Regions from separate parts of the Pelistega sp. MC2 genome, predicted to be linked through region 1. Evidence: predicted binding sites of a transcription regulator. Region 1 holds the regulator's gene; the other holds the start of a gene.
The links. Region 1 encodes LexA, which represses DNA repair genes until DNA is damaged. Its sites were predicted from a motif close to ACTGTATNNNNATACAGT; they were not measured.
Positions count from the first base shown of each region.

Region 1 (7,378 bases):
TTGTTGGTTTTCTCCTTTTTTTACATGACTCATTGCATCAGAGATTTGTACAAATAAGGGGCTAGTATTTACTTTAGCAAGGACATTTATTTGTAGTCCTATCGTTAAGGAGAGGACAAACAAGAATCGCCATAAAAACTTAGATAGCATCAAATAAACTCCTACCTAGATAATCCTGTTCATCAACTATACCTGGGAAGCAGGCAAAAAGTCCACTTCCAATATGGGTAACGTACTCATTCATTTTGTCTGTATTACCTAGAGAATTTTGAATAGTAATAAATGTTTTAGGATCATTTTGAAAGGAAATAAATAAGAGACCAGCATCAAATTGAGCATGGTCATCAATACCACTAGCATATGAATAGGATCGTCTCAGTATATTGAGTCCCGTTTGATGAGCAAGTTTGACATGAGAGGTATTGGGAAAAATAGGTTTACCTTTTTCATCCATTTTTTTCAAATCAAGCGTATCAAATTCATCTTTATGCCCAAAAGCGATACCACTGTCACGATATCTACCAAAAGTATTATTTTGTTCGGCAGCGTTTGTTCTATCCCAAGTTTCCAAGAACATTTTGATGCGTCTAACAACAAGATAAGATCCATTTTTTAACCAATTATCTTGTTGAACCCAAACAACCTCATCTAACTTTTGACCAGAAAAATTGGCTGTACCGTCTTTAAAGGCAAAAAGATTACGTGGTGTTTGCAAGTCATCATAAGATGTAAATCCTGATTGGCTCCACTTCATGGTTATCGTTGAACGAGCAACACGGACTAAGTTACGCACGGCATTAAAGGCTACTTGTGGATCATCAGCGCAGGCTTGTATACAAATATCACCTCCAATGTATTCTGGTTTTAATTGATCTCTAGGAAAGTGAGGTAAGTCAGTTAACTCAGCTGGTTTGAGGTGATTTATATTTAGCTTAGTAAAAAAACTTGGGCTTACTCCAAACGTTAAGGTGAGTTTATGGGCACTTAAACTATCGGCTTCCCCTGTATCCGCAGGGGGGATAAAATGATTTTTACTATATTCTTTAACATTTTTTCCTTGAGTCAAGTTTTTGCTATAACTTGTCCAAACCTTGAACATTTGCTTGATGTCTTCTAGTTTGTCTGTATGCAGATCTAGGACAATAAAATAGATATGCTTTTGTCCTGGTGTGGTAATGCCAGCCTGATGTGTACCAACGAAAGGGATGATAGGCGTAGTATTATGATCGCAGGGCGTCTTTGCTTCAACGGAATTAATAGAGGAACCAAGCATTAGACCAGCACTCGACATTCCTAGTTGTTTAACAAAGTGACGGCGATTTAAGTTTTTCATGACTAACCTTTATAATTCTTTGGGTAAAAAGTAAAAAGCTAGGGTCACTTGTATAAAAAGAGAAACCTAGCTTATATAACGTATAATTAGAGATTATTCTTATTCAAGAATAACGCCCATTTGTGCGAGTGGCTCCCCAAGCTTATTGACAGCCTCAGCTAGAGTTTTAATTTCATCTTTACTTAATTGGTTGTAAGGTTTGTAATCAAAACCTTCTTTGGCATTGTTATGAGAAGCTAAAAGTTTATTTACTGCTTCAAATCGTTGTGCAATTTCAGCTGATAATTGTTTATCTTTCTCTTCTAACCTAGGTTTGAATAGTTCATAAATTTTCTCCGCACCTTCAATATTAGCCTTAAAGTCATAAAGGTCTGTTTTGGAGAAAATTTCTTCTTCACCAGTTACTTTTGAGGTAGAAACTTCATTTAATAAATCAACTGCACCAGAAATCATTAATTCAGGTGTGACTTCTGCTGTAGGTATTTTAGCGCGTAATTCTTTAATATCTTTAAGTAATTGAACACCTAACTCTTTTGTTCCTTGTGTAGAGTTCGTTTCCCATAATATTTTTTCAATTTTATGGAAGCCAGTCCAATCTTTCTCACCTTTGCCTTCACCCTCTAAATCGGCGAGACGAGCATCAATGCGAGGATCTAAATCACCAAAACTTTCGGCAAGAGGTTCTGAACGTTCATAAGCCATACGTGAAATGGGATAGAGTTTTTTTGCATTTGCAACATCACCGTTATCAAGATATTGCACAAACTTTTCTGTGTCAGTCACTAATTGATCTATTTGATGAATAATAAATTCACGATAACTACTTGTTTCTTTAGATAAATCAGGTGCTGCTATTGTAGATAAGCTAAACCCACTAGCTGCAATAGTTAACGCAAGTGCAGAAAGACGCATCATAAATAATTCTCCTTAACAAAAAAGAAAAATGATTACTAAGTAATATTGTTTAAATCAATATATATTTCTTAGAATGCATGGCGTAAGCCAATAGCGACAAGGGTAGACTTAATTTTCTCTTTACCCGTAAAAGCAGTGCCATCATAATTTTTTATGGTTGTTTTGCCATAAGAAGCAACACCATAGAGACTGGTGCGTTTTGATAGTTCATGAGTATAGCCAAGACTAAAAATATGACCACTTGCTTTAATTGGAGAGTCAATCTGTGTATTTTTAGCGGAAATGCCTTGATAAGAGAAAAGTAGGGTACCATTATCAGAGACAGGAGCACTTAAGCCAGCAAGCCAAGAATTTTGACGATAACCTTTACGATTCCATGCGGTAGGAATGGTTTCACCATTAATTTCTTCGGAAGCTGTTAAAGAAAGAATCTCTCCGAACATACCGTTACGCTGTTGTCCAAAAGCACCATAAAGTTTGACAACATTAAAGTCATAACTGCCACCGATGGCCCATGACTTACTTTTTATGCCGCCAACTTCTTTGGCTGTATCATAAACAGCACCTAGGAATAGGGCATCACGGGAATATTTCAGACCAAGACTAAGTTGTTTATTACCTTCTCTAGTAGTGGCACCGTTTACCGTTTTTTTGATGCGATCATAGGAAAAAGCAGCACCAAATTGGAAGCCATTGCTTTCAGCACTTAGGTATTTAACAGACTTTTCCAAGGAAGAGCTGAGAGAATCACCAAAGACAGAGCCAGCTCCCGCTTGTCCAAAATCAGTACCAAAAGGATCAGCATTAGGCATAAACTCATCGGCAATATTTTTTTGATAACCTAATGTTAATTGTCCCCACGCTTCATTCGCAAAGCCTACAAAAGCATTTCGATTAAAAACGCGTCCAGCTTCGTCAAATGCACCATTGGAGGCATTGAAATGGCCTTCTAAAGCAAAAATAGCATGTAAGCCATTGCCAATTTCTTCTGAACCACGTAACCCCCAATAGCTACCACCAGCTAAACCATTATCAACGCCTACAGAGCGTTCTTTGTAGCTAGCTAATTGGTTCCCTGTTGCTCCATAGCTTGTCGTTTTGATTTGGTTAAAACTAACAGCAGTATCTACGATGCCATATAAATTAACGGATGTTTCCGCGTTGGCCATCTGGGCATAAGAGGCGAGAATAGTACTTGCTAAAAGAAGCTTTTTCATGGCAAAAACCTTTGTCAATGTAATTATGTATTGTGTTAGATATTACATCTAAATGAAAATTATTACCATTAAAAATTACATAATAAAGGCGACTTTTTAAGAAAAAAGCTGAAATCGTTGTTATTGAAAGACACCTGGGCGAATTAGACCGACCGCAATTCCTTCAATTTCAAATGAGGAAGTGTGATCGACGACGATAGGTGAAAAGTCACTATTTTCAGGTAGTAATTCAATATTGGAACCTGTTTTATGGAATCGTTTGACGGTGACATCATCATCAATCCGTGCCACGACAATTTGTCCATTACGTACCTGAGATGTTTTTTTGACAGCGAGTAAATCACCATCAAAAATACCAATATCTTTCATACTTTCCCCTTTGACTTTTAGTAAGTAGTCGGGGGTGGCAGAGAAAAGAGCAGGGTCTAATTGTAGCGTAGACTCGTGATGTTCTATAGCATTGATTGGTGAGCCAGCTGCAACACGACCTATAATGGGTAAAAGTAAACGATTATCCTTGAGTAGTGAGGCAGCCTCATCAATCCCTGTTTTAATCGAATCCACAACTTTTGTGCTGATTTTATCAAGTGTCGATGTAGCAGAGGTATTGGCAGCTAAAAAATCAGGATTAAGACGAATACCACGAGAGGCTCCCGGACTTAAGAAAATTGCCCCTTTTTTGCTAAGTGCTTTGATATGATCCTCGGCAGCATTGGGAGATTTAAATCCTAGTGTTTTGGCAATTTCAGCACGTGTAGGAGGAAAACCAGTTTTTTCAACAGTGGATTGAATTAAGTGTAAAATTTCTTCTTGACGTGGCGTTAATTTAATCGTCATAATCATTCCTGTATGAATATACAGTTTATTTTAGCGATTATTAAGAAAAAAGCAAGTAGGTAAAGTGATTTTTTTATTGAAAATAAATGTTATCTGAATGATATTTCAGTTATATAGTGATAAAACTAAAATTAAAGAAGTAATTATCAAAAAAACGGGTAGATATTAGCTTACATCTACCCGATTTCTCACAAAACAGACTTGATATTTTTAGTTTTGTAAAACAGCAGCAATAGCTTTGGCTACGGCATCAATATTACGAGAATTAAGTGCGGCTACGCAAATACGACCACTATTGACAGCATAAATACCATGCTCATTACGTAATTTTTCTACTTGCTCTTTAGTAAGACCAGAGTATGAGAACATACCACGTTGAGATAAAACAAAATCAAAGTTTTGCTTCACGCCATATTCTTTTAGCTTAGCCACTAATTGAGCACGCATAGTACGGATACGCTCACGCATTTGAGCTAATTCTTTTTCCCATAATGCGAATAATTCATCATTATTAAGAACCATGCTGACAATCGTACCGCCATGTGTAGGAGGGTTTGAGTAGTTGGTACGGATAGTACGTTTTACTTGGCTTAATACACGATCTGCTTCATCTTTAGATTCGCATACAATAGTTAATGCGCCAACACGTTCACCGTATAAAGAGAATGATTTTGAAAAAGATGAACTAACAAACATAGGCATATTTAGTTCAGCAAATAATTTCACCACTTGAGCATCTTCTTGTAGACCAGCTCCAAAACCTTGGTAAGCAATATCAAGGAATGGCACTAAATGACGCTCTTTAACAATAGCTGTAATCTCTTTCCATTGCTCAATGGTTGGATCAACGCCTGTTGGGTTATGGCAACAGGCATGAAGAACGACAATGCTTTTTTCTGGTAAGGTTTTGAAAAAATCACGCATAGCATCAAAGTCTAAACCATGAGTTTCCGCATTGTAATAAGGATAGTTTTCAACTTTAAAGCCAGCACGCTCAAATAGAGCGCGATGATTTTCCCAGCTTGGATTACTGATGTAAACAGTAGCATTACCGTTGACTTGTTTTAAGAAGTCGGCTCCGATTTTTAGGGCACCAGTTCCACCTAGCGCTTGGAAAGTTAAGGCACGCCCTTCTTTGGTAATGTCACTATCTTTTCCTAATAATAGCGCTTGAGCCCCTTTATCATAAGTACCAATCCCTTCGATGGGTAAATAACCACGAGGTGCTGATTGCTTAGCACGTTCTGTTTCAGCAAGACGCACAGCTTCTAGAACAGGTAAACGACCTTCATCATCATAATAAACACCTACGCCAAGATTAACTTTGGTCGCTCTTGTATCGGCATTGTATTGTTCATTTAAGCCAAGAATTGGGTCACGAGGAGCTAACTCAACATTTGCAAATAGAGAAGACATAATAATCCAAGATAGAAAAAAGAGTAAAAAAAATGATTACTTGTTAAAATGGTTAGTTCTTAGAAAAATTCTAAAGATTTTCGCATTAACAGGATAATAAAATAATAGCATGAGTGCAGGTCAATTCGTTGAATTTCCCAATAGTCCCTTTCAACTTTATCAACCTTATCCTCCCTCTGGGGATCAGCCAACAGCCATTGATAGTTTAGTTGATGGTGTAAAAGATGGGTTGATGTTTCAGACATTATTGGGAGTGACGGGGTCAGGTAAAACGTTTACCATGGCAAATACGATTGCTAGATTAGGTCGTCCGGCTTTAATCTTAGCTCCTAATAAAACGCTAGCTGCACAACTCTATGCGGAAATGCGCGAGTTTTTTCCTAAAAATGCTGTTGAGTATTTCGTCTCTTACTATGATTATTATCAACCAGAAGCGTATGTACCTAGCCGAGATTTGTTTATTGAGAAAGATTCAAACATTAACGAACACATTGAACAGATGCGTTTATCGGCAACAAAAAGCCTTATGGAACGAAGGGATACGATTATTGTAGGAACGGTCTCTACCATTTATGGTATTGGTAATCCTAGTGATTATCATGCAATGATTTTAATTCTACGTGAAGGGGCGACAATTAGTCGGCAAGAGTTATTGGCTAGACTGGTTTCCATGCAATATGAGCGAAATGATGTAGAGTTTACGCGTGGACATTTCCGTGTGAGAGGAGATACGATAGATGTGTTCCCGGCTGAAAGCCCAGAATTAGCGGTTAGGATTAGCCTCTTTGATGATGAGTTGGAGTCTATAGAATTATTTGATCCACTGACAGGCAAGGTAAGACAAAAGGTTATTCGTTTTACTATTTATCCTAGTTCACATTATGTTACGCCAAGAGATACGATACTGAGGGCTATTGAGACAATTAAAGCTGAATTAAAAGAACGCATACAGTTTTTTTTAGATAACCATCAATTAGTAGAAGCACAGCGTATTGAACAGCGAACTAGATTTGATTTGGAAATGCTACAAGAATTGGGGTTCTGCAAGGGGATTGAAAATTACTCAAGGCACTTATCCGGAGCTGCACCAGGAGAAGCTCCACCAACATTAATTGATTATTTGCCAAAAGATGCGATTATGTTTTTTGATGAAAGTCATGTCATGATGGGGCAACTTCGAGCGATGTATAGGGGAGATAGATCGCGTAAAGAGACGCTTGTACAGTTTGGATTTAGATTGCCTAGTGCTCTTGATAATCGGCCACTTAAAATGGAAGAGTTTGAGGCAAGAATGCGGCAATCAATTTTTGTTTCAGCCACACCGGCTGAATACGAAAAAGAACATTCCGATAATATTGCAGAGCAAGTAGTCCGCCCTACGGGCTTATTAGACCCAATCGTGGAAATAAGGCCTGCATTGACACAGGTAGATGATTTATTAGGTGAAGCCAAATTACGTATTGCTAAGGGGGAGCGTGTATTAGTGACTACACTCACCAAAAGAATGGCTGAGGATTTGACTGATTATTTAGCAGAAAATCAGTTAAAGGTTCGTTATTTACATTCTGATATTGATACCGTAGAGCGGGTAGAAATTATTCGCGATTTACGACTAGGCGTTTTTGATGTGTTAGTAGGGATTAACTTGCTACGTGAAGGT
Region 1 covers NZ_LT628274.1:85,520-92,897, forward strand. The annotation lists gene BQ4443_RS02170 (FTR1 family iron permease) at 1-150, opposite strand, end outside; gene efeB (iron uptake transporter deferrochelatase/peroxidase subunit) at 140-1,333, opposite strand; gene efeO (iron uptake system protein EfeO) at 1,433-2,248, opposite strand; gene BQ4443_RS02185 (porin) at 2,317-3,465, opposite strand; gene lexA (transcriptional repressor LexA) at 3,586-4,302, opposite strand; gene BQ4443_RS02195 (amino acid aminotransferase) at 4,513-5,718, opposite strand; gene uvrB (excinuclease ABC subunit UvrB) at 5,828-7,378, shown strand, end outside.

Region 2 (7,378 bases), on a different contig from region 1:
TATCTTTCTTATAGAAATCTCCAAAAGCAGTTTCGCCACCATCCATATAACTTAATAAGTCATCACTCAATAAAAATTTAGTTAAAGCCAATTCACGTTCCGACGGCAGGTACTTAATTTCATCAGAAATAGCTTGGTTTGAAAACACGAGTAATAAAGTCGAAAGTAGTACTTTTTTCATAATATCGCTCTCCTCCTTAAATTAGTTAAAAATAAGACAGCTTCTATTCAAACATTAGCAGACCACTTTGGAGTAAGTTTAGAATATGCAGAACTTAGAAGAGTCAAAGCCCAAAGGAGATGAATCCTTTGAGCTCTTGGTAAATATTGATTATTGGCGTAATCAATATTTGGGGTTAGTTGTTCACCTACTAACTCAGGCAAACAATCTAGCTTTAAAACCTTAACCCTAGATTTTACAAGGTAAGTCTTTTAAAATCTACATTGTTCAGGAACAACTAATCAACGAGGACTCATCATTACCCGATTTTACGTCCTTTCTTCTTTCCCATACTGTATTGTTTGATTAGACTGCAAGACGTATAGTTCACACCACCACCAACACGCCTTGCGTCGTCTTCCCTGTTCCTAGTTTTAACGGATCAGATGGATTCAACGTAGCGCGCCATTGGTCGTCTTCTTTTAATCGTTTTTCCAATTCCTTGCGGAACTCTCGTGCGTGGATAGCCTCGGCTGCTGTATGAAAGTCACCCGGCGTAATGTCTGCCGCAAGAAACATCCGTGCGACGATGTCATAAAAGATCTCCATATTGACTTTGTAATGTACTCGAGCGTCATAGCAATGTGCGGCATAATTATTGGAGCCAATAGCACGTAGTGGTTTTTCGAGTAAGGCGAGTGTCTCGGACATGTTAAACGCCATTTTCTGCAAACTCGCCAAATCAAGGATATCTTCAACGGACACACTAATGTTGCGCATCGGGGTTGTATAGGTAATCTGTTGCGGTGATGGTTGTGTCTCTTGTGTGTGGTTTTCCAACACATCTAATACCCATTTACGAAATTCTTTGGCGACTTCGGTACGAGCAAACATGGCGATTAAGTGTGCGCCTCGTAGGCTAAAAATTCGGGTGGTGGTTTGATAATTTCCTGAGGTGGTCAATTTGACCACCTGAGCCATTTTGTCTGTAAATTCGTCTTGATTACGTGTATAAATCTTAGAAACAGAACGCTCGTCTGAATATCCCAACGCTTGGGCGAGTTGCGCTGATTTAACCCAGATTTGGTTGTCTTGGTCAATGATATCAAATGAAGTTTGATTGAATGTTAATGCTTGCATAAACAAGGCTCCGTGAAGTTTTTATTAAAACCTCGCCCCGTCTTCCGCCAAGAAGAGGGAGGGGCAAGAACGTACAGGTTGGCGGACTGCTCTCACGGAAAACAGCACATCTTACGATGTCCCATACGCTCGCCCCCATAAAGGAGCGCAAACAAAAACCACTTAAACGCAATGGATAAAGTGGCAGTGTCTGCCGTGAAAGTCAGTTCAGGCCGCCAAGCCCGACTACAGTTGTTTGGTGTAGTGGTTCCATCATAACCTCGTCATTAAAAAAAATCAACTCCATTTGTACTCTGCCCCGCCTCCAAGCTTATCTCGGGCTTTAACCTCAATATTGCCCGTCTCGGCTAGGCTCTCTAACACCCGCTGCACCTGACGTGTGGTACTACGTCGCTCTCGCTTTTTAGGATTGATATAGTTCACAATCGTTTTCACCCGAAAAGTTTTATGTGGATAAGCACTCAGTAATTCTATGACTTCATTGGCGTATTTCACACTTTACCTCGCATAAAAGCCGTTAAATCCTTTCTGACGTTCTCAATCATAAATTCAACAGTTCGTACTGGTACGCCTGTTTGTTTACTGATGGCTGTTCGACGTGCTGTTCGGTTTAGCCCACGATACGTTAAAAATCTATCCACCCACTCGCGACAAATAATGATTTTGACGACCCAATGCTGACGTTTAACAAAATCAGCCACAAGGTGATGATGTGACCAATTAACTGGTGTGTGAGATTGGTTTTCATCGTCTAGCTTGATTTCAGTTTCTACACCGTCCTCAAGCACCCCCTCCCACTCTTCTTTGGTAGGTCTGTAATAGCGCTCCGCAGACGCACAAAAGGAAGGCTCCTTTGGTCTTGGATCCTCACCGTTGATAAGCTCCCCTCGAGCCCAGTTAATGAGTAAATCGTCAGCTGTCAGCATCGATAATCACCTCTACAAAACCCTTTTTGTTTGGGTCTATGTCAATATCCAAAGTAATTGGTCGAAATAAACTATCATCAATTCCTAGCGCCCTCGACATACCATCAATGGATGGCTTCATTGCCGCAAGCAGATTATCAAGATCACGCTTTCTTTTATCTGGAGCGTAAAAAACGATTTTTAACGATTTTTTTGTATTGCCTATATCGACATATAGACCAGACGATTTAACGATACTATAGGCTCCAAAAATAGCCTCATTTTTGATTTTATTTGTTGTCGTCCAGTGCAATCCATTTTTTCTATTTGGAAATAACCGACTATCTGGCCAAGGTAGCGTTAAGAAAATCAAGCGGCTACTCCTTGGCTTTCAAGGACTGCTTTTTTTAAGGCAGCAAATCCGTTTTTCATTTCTGCTTTTGACAAAAACTTAGAATCATTAGGCAAGGCTTTAAATGTGCTTTGAGCTGGCTCATCACGTGACGGCATTTCACACGCTTTGATAAATTCGGTTAGGCTTGGTGGCCAAGCGTACATTTCCGAACAGTTTGCTAGTCCACGCTTGACTTGTTGAGGTGTGATGTGTCTAGCATGTAGCGCTTCAGCCCAAGCATTACGCCAGTTCCCGATACTGTTGGGATGTGTGAAAGATTGGCGCCATTTACCTGTGTACATTCCATCCAAGCGGTTGAATAAGTGATCAATGGCAGTTACTCCTAGCACAGGGATAATCTCAAACCACGGATTATTCAGCATTGCTCACCTCCCGAACGGGTACATCAATGAAATTTCCAATCGGTTGTAACCCATGTTGCTGATTGGCAGGGTTAGCCTTGACCCAGGCCACAGGGTCAAATTTTTGATTATATTTTTGTTCCGTTTTTGTAGAAGATTGAATATTTTTTTCGTCTTCAAGCAAACCTTTTACGGTGCCTAAAACGTAATCAAAGGAACTTTTATTTTTACTTTTTGCAATAGAAACAGCATCAACAAAGTGCTGCATTTTTGCACCTTTTTCGATTAAATTATCCGTCTTTTGGTTACTTGTTGCATTGATTCCCTGACTCCTGAGATAGGTCGTAATGGCGGCTCGTTCTTTGATTTCAGGCACATCAATGACAGTGTTTTCATCAGAAAAAACGGGAGGAGAAAAATTTTCTTCGCATGCAATACTCTCTATATATTCTCCTCTCTCTTTATTATTTATATTGGTTATTGGTTTATGGATAGTATTACTGCGTGTATTACTTGTAGTATTACTGCGTGTATTACTTGTAGTATTACTGCGTGTATTACTTGTAGTATTACTATTTTTTTTATTCCACCTTGCTTCAACCATTTTTCTAGCTTTATCAGACTTGTCAGATGCTTCTTCTAACGATTCATCCACTTGACGATTAATATATCCATCGTCAGTTTCCTCAAAAAACTCAGCTAAGACAAAACGCACAGCATCCATCTCTGCTTTTTTGACAACACGAACTAATCTACAAAGAACAGCAAAGTCTTTTGGAAGAGAGCCTTTGGCATAGTACATATCAACCAGACGCCTATAAGCCCCCTCTTCTATCATCGATAATCCTATCGTATTTAACAGATTGTCACCAATATGGTATTTATAATAATGCATTCTCCGCCCCTAGTTGTCCCTTACCGACCCTGCCAATAAGTCACGATTTGGATTAAGCTGACCATAAACGTGTTTTCGCAGGATCTTTCTTATGTATGTACTCAGAGCCTCTTCACCCTCTAAGGCAGCCAGCTCTTTTAAGTCCGCTTTAAGCTTTTCGCCCAAATGGATCTTTATGTCTTCTGTGCACTTCTCTCTTCTCGCCATGATCAACCTTTATTTAGTTGATGTACGAAGAATAGACCAGTCCACATCAGGTCTTAGATCTTCACAACGGACTAAGCCATTTGTGGCTTTTTCGATATCAGGACAACGCTCTGCTGGCACTTGGCGTTTACTAAGTGCCCATTGTGATATAAGAATAAAAGGCACACCAATTTGCTTGGCTAACTCAACTCTAATACCTCTTTTTTTATTTACATATTCAAGTAGACGCATGATTATTTTTTAATAAAGTTTAAATTTCTAAATATATTAAGCTAAATGCTTTGTATTGTAAAGCTAAAAGATTTATTTATTAATAAGCGTATTGCTTATAGAATAAAGCTATGAAACAAATTAACGACATCAGACTAAATAACCTTAGAGCCTTAATTAATGAGGCAGGTACTCAAGAAAAACTTGCTACGGCAGCGGGTATTTCACCTATATACTTGAATCAAATTATTAAGCAACGTATTGATAACGCGACTGGTAAATCTAGAAATATAGGGAATTCAACGGCTCGCAAGCTTGAGAGCGCAATGAATAAACCATTCGGATGGCTAGACCAAGATCATTCTTATGATGAATCTGTTAAAGATGGTTATATAGAACTTGAGTATTACGATATTCGCTCTAGCGCTGGTCCTGGTAGCGTGGTTGATTACGTCCCTGCGATTAGTAAAATGCTAGTACTGGAAGACTGGGCAAGAGAATATCTAAAAACTATCGAACCTAAAAATATCAGAATCATTAACAATAAAGGCGTTTCAATGTACCCAACGATTAACGATGGGGATTTATTGTTTGTTGATATTTCATGCAACCGATATGATGGTGATGGTATTTATGTAATTCTGGATGATGAAGAATTAAAAACCAAAAGACTAATTAAAGAGGACGGTATTATCCGTATCATCAGTGACAATCCTTCCCCTGCTTATAAAGAAAAAACCGTTAGTGCTAAAAACCAACATACGCTAATGATTTGTGGCAAAGTACGACGATATTTTGCGTTGAAAGATGCGACTTAAGGTTAAGAAATGAGAGAGAACACAAAGGTAGAGTTTCTTCTTTATATCCGTCATTGTACGTATTAAATTGAGTGAAACACATGAGCAAAAATATTAAGTTAAAGACACTATCGTTCAAGCAAAAAGCATTTCGCAAATTCGCAGACACAGAGATAACATTCGCTGACCGGATCACTTTAATCGCAGGACATAACGGAGTAGGAAAAACAACAATTTTAGGGCTTTTAGCAGGGACCTTTGGGTTAACAGATACTTCTTTTAAGACCTATACAGAAGAGCTTTTTTCCAAGAGTATTGAAAATATCCTACATATTGACTTAGCAGAAGTAGGGCAACACACAGGGGACGCTAGAGAGAATCCTAAGATTACAGCAAACATCGATGGCGAGACGATAGAGAAAAGGTGTTCACTAACCACGAGAGGTGATAAAAATAAAAATACTCGTCGAGCAAGACTTGTTGCTAGAAACACTTCGCCTGAATTCGATAACCTTGTGGGTGAAGCATCTAAAGTATCTTTACCAACCCTTTTCTTAGGAGTGAAAAGGCTCATCACTATCGGAGAGTCAGAAGAAAATAGCGTTTCTATAACCCCCCTTCAAGAGATGTGCCCAGACGATAAGAGGTTTATTAAAGAATTCGTAAGCAACATTATGTCTGGTAGTCCACTTACTGACGACATTTCATATCAAACCATAACAAAACATGAAAAAAGAAGTGCTCAACCTAAATATGAGAACTTCAGCGAGTTTAGCATTTCATTAGGTCAAGATAGCCTAGGCACTATAGCTACCGCGCTAGCCTCTTTTCAAAAACTTAAACGAGATATGGGCGAGGACTACCCCGGTGGGTTATTGCTCATTGATGAGATAGATGTCGGTTTCCACCCCCGCACCATCCGCAAACTAGCAAGTGGACTAAAAAATGCAGCAAAAAAGCTAAACCTCCAAATTGTTGCGACAACGCACTCCCCTGTTCTTATCGAAGAAATATTCACTAGCTCCGAGCAGGATAAAGTCATTTATTTCTTTGACAGTAACCACCCTCATATTAAAGACAATATTTCCCTCCAAGATATACAAAACGACTTAGAACTTAGGTTGACAGAGAAAGTCGAGAAGAAAGATATTCATGTTTATTTTGAAGACGAAGAAGGCAAAGAATTTTTTGATGCGATTTTTCCTGCTCGCTCCAGGACAGCAGCTACGTCTAATTTAAATGTGAAACTACATCTTATCCCTTTGCATGTTGGGGGGGATAATTTGCTAAAATTCCCAAAGACAGATGCACATTTTCGACAAAGGGTCATCGTTGTTGATGGGGATACTACGATACATAGACGTAATAATATATATAAAAATGTAGTCAGATTACCTATCCCTACCAATACACAAATAACCAACGCATCCCCTGAACGATTAATTAAAGATTTTTTAGCTGTTCTCGTCAACGACCGAGTCCTCCTTAAAAAACTTCCCAACAACATCACCTCAGACTATATTAATGACGTTTTGCTAGACTCGCACACCACTAACAATAGAACATCAGCTAAAAACTGGTGGAGAAAAAATTTTAAGAACCTGAAGGATTGGAAAATCATTAAACTATGGGCAGAAAGCTACCCAGAAGAGGTGGAAGTATTTAAAAACAACTTTGTCATTGCTCTAAAAAATGCCTTAAAAAATACTGGCCAAACAAAGCAAAAACAGATAAAATAAAGGGTATGAACACATTCCACACTCCCCTACGTTATCCTGGTGGCAAAGGTAAATTTGCCCCATTTATTGAGTCACTCATTGAACTCAACGGACGCCCATACACTCACTATTTAGAAGTATATGCGGGGGGTGCTGCTGTAGCCTTAGAACTTCTATATCAGGGTTTTGTTAAAGAAATCCACATCAATGATTTTGACTATGCTGTGTACGCCTTCTGGCAAGCTGCTGTGCATCATACAGATGACTTTATTGAAAAAATCCAGTCAGTAGATATCTCGATGGATAATTGGTATCACTACCGCACTATCCTAATGGACGAATCGCGAACCGATATTATGGAAAAAGGATTTGCGACCTTTTTCATGAATCGTTGCAACCGCTCTGGCATTTTGAAAGGTGGGGTAATAGGCGGTAAAGCTCAGTCTGGACAATGGAAACTTGATGCACGGTTTAACAAAGAGCACCTTATCGAACGTTTCCACCGTATCAAGAGATATCGATCTCAGATACATGTACATAACGAGGATGCAAAACAGCTTTTAGAGCAATGTGATGCATTTTTACCAGTA
Region 2 covers NZ_LT628275.1:818,629-826,006, reverse strand. The annotation lists gene BQ4443_RS09500 (OB-fold protein) at 1-181, opposite strand, end outside; gene BQ4443_RS12460 (hypothetical protein) at 267-407, shown strand; gene BQ4443_RS12455 (BRO family protein) at 548-1,300, opposite strand; gene BQ4443_RS09490 (hypothetical protein) at 1,577-1,795, opposite strand; gene BQ4443_RS09485 (hypothetical protein) at 1,792-2,226, opposite strand; gene BQ4443_RS09480 (RusA family crossover junction endodeoxyribonuclease) at 2,213-2,578, opposite strand; gene BQ4443_RS09475 (replication protein P) at 2,575-2,982, opposite strand; gene BQ4443_RS09470 (YdaU family protein) at 2,972-3,856, opposite strand; gene BQ4443_RS09460 (transcriptional regulator) at 4,073-4,294, opposite strand; gene BQ4443_RS09455 (LexA family transcriptional regulator) at 4,405-5,091, shown strand; gene BQ4443_RS09450 (AAA family ATPase) at 5,172-6,809, shown strand; gene BQ4443_RS09445 (DNA adenine methylase) at 6,815-7,378, shown strand, end outside.
Region 2: the regulator LexA is predicted to act here: its motif matches at 4,296-4,313, upstream of BQ4443_RS09455 (LexA family transcriptional regulator).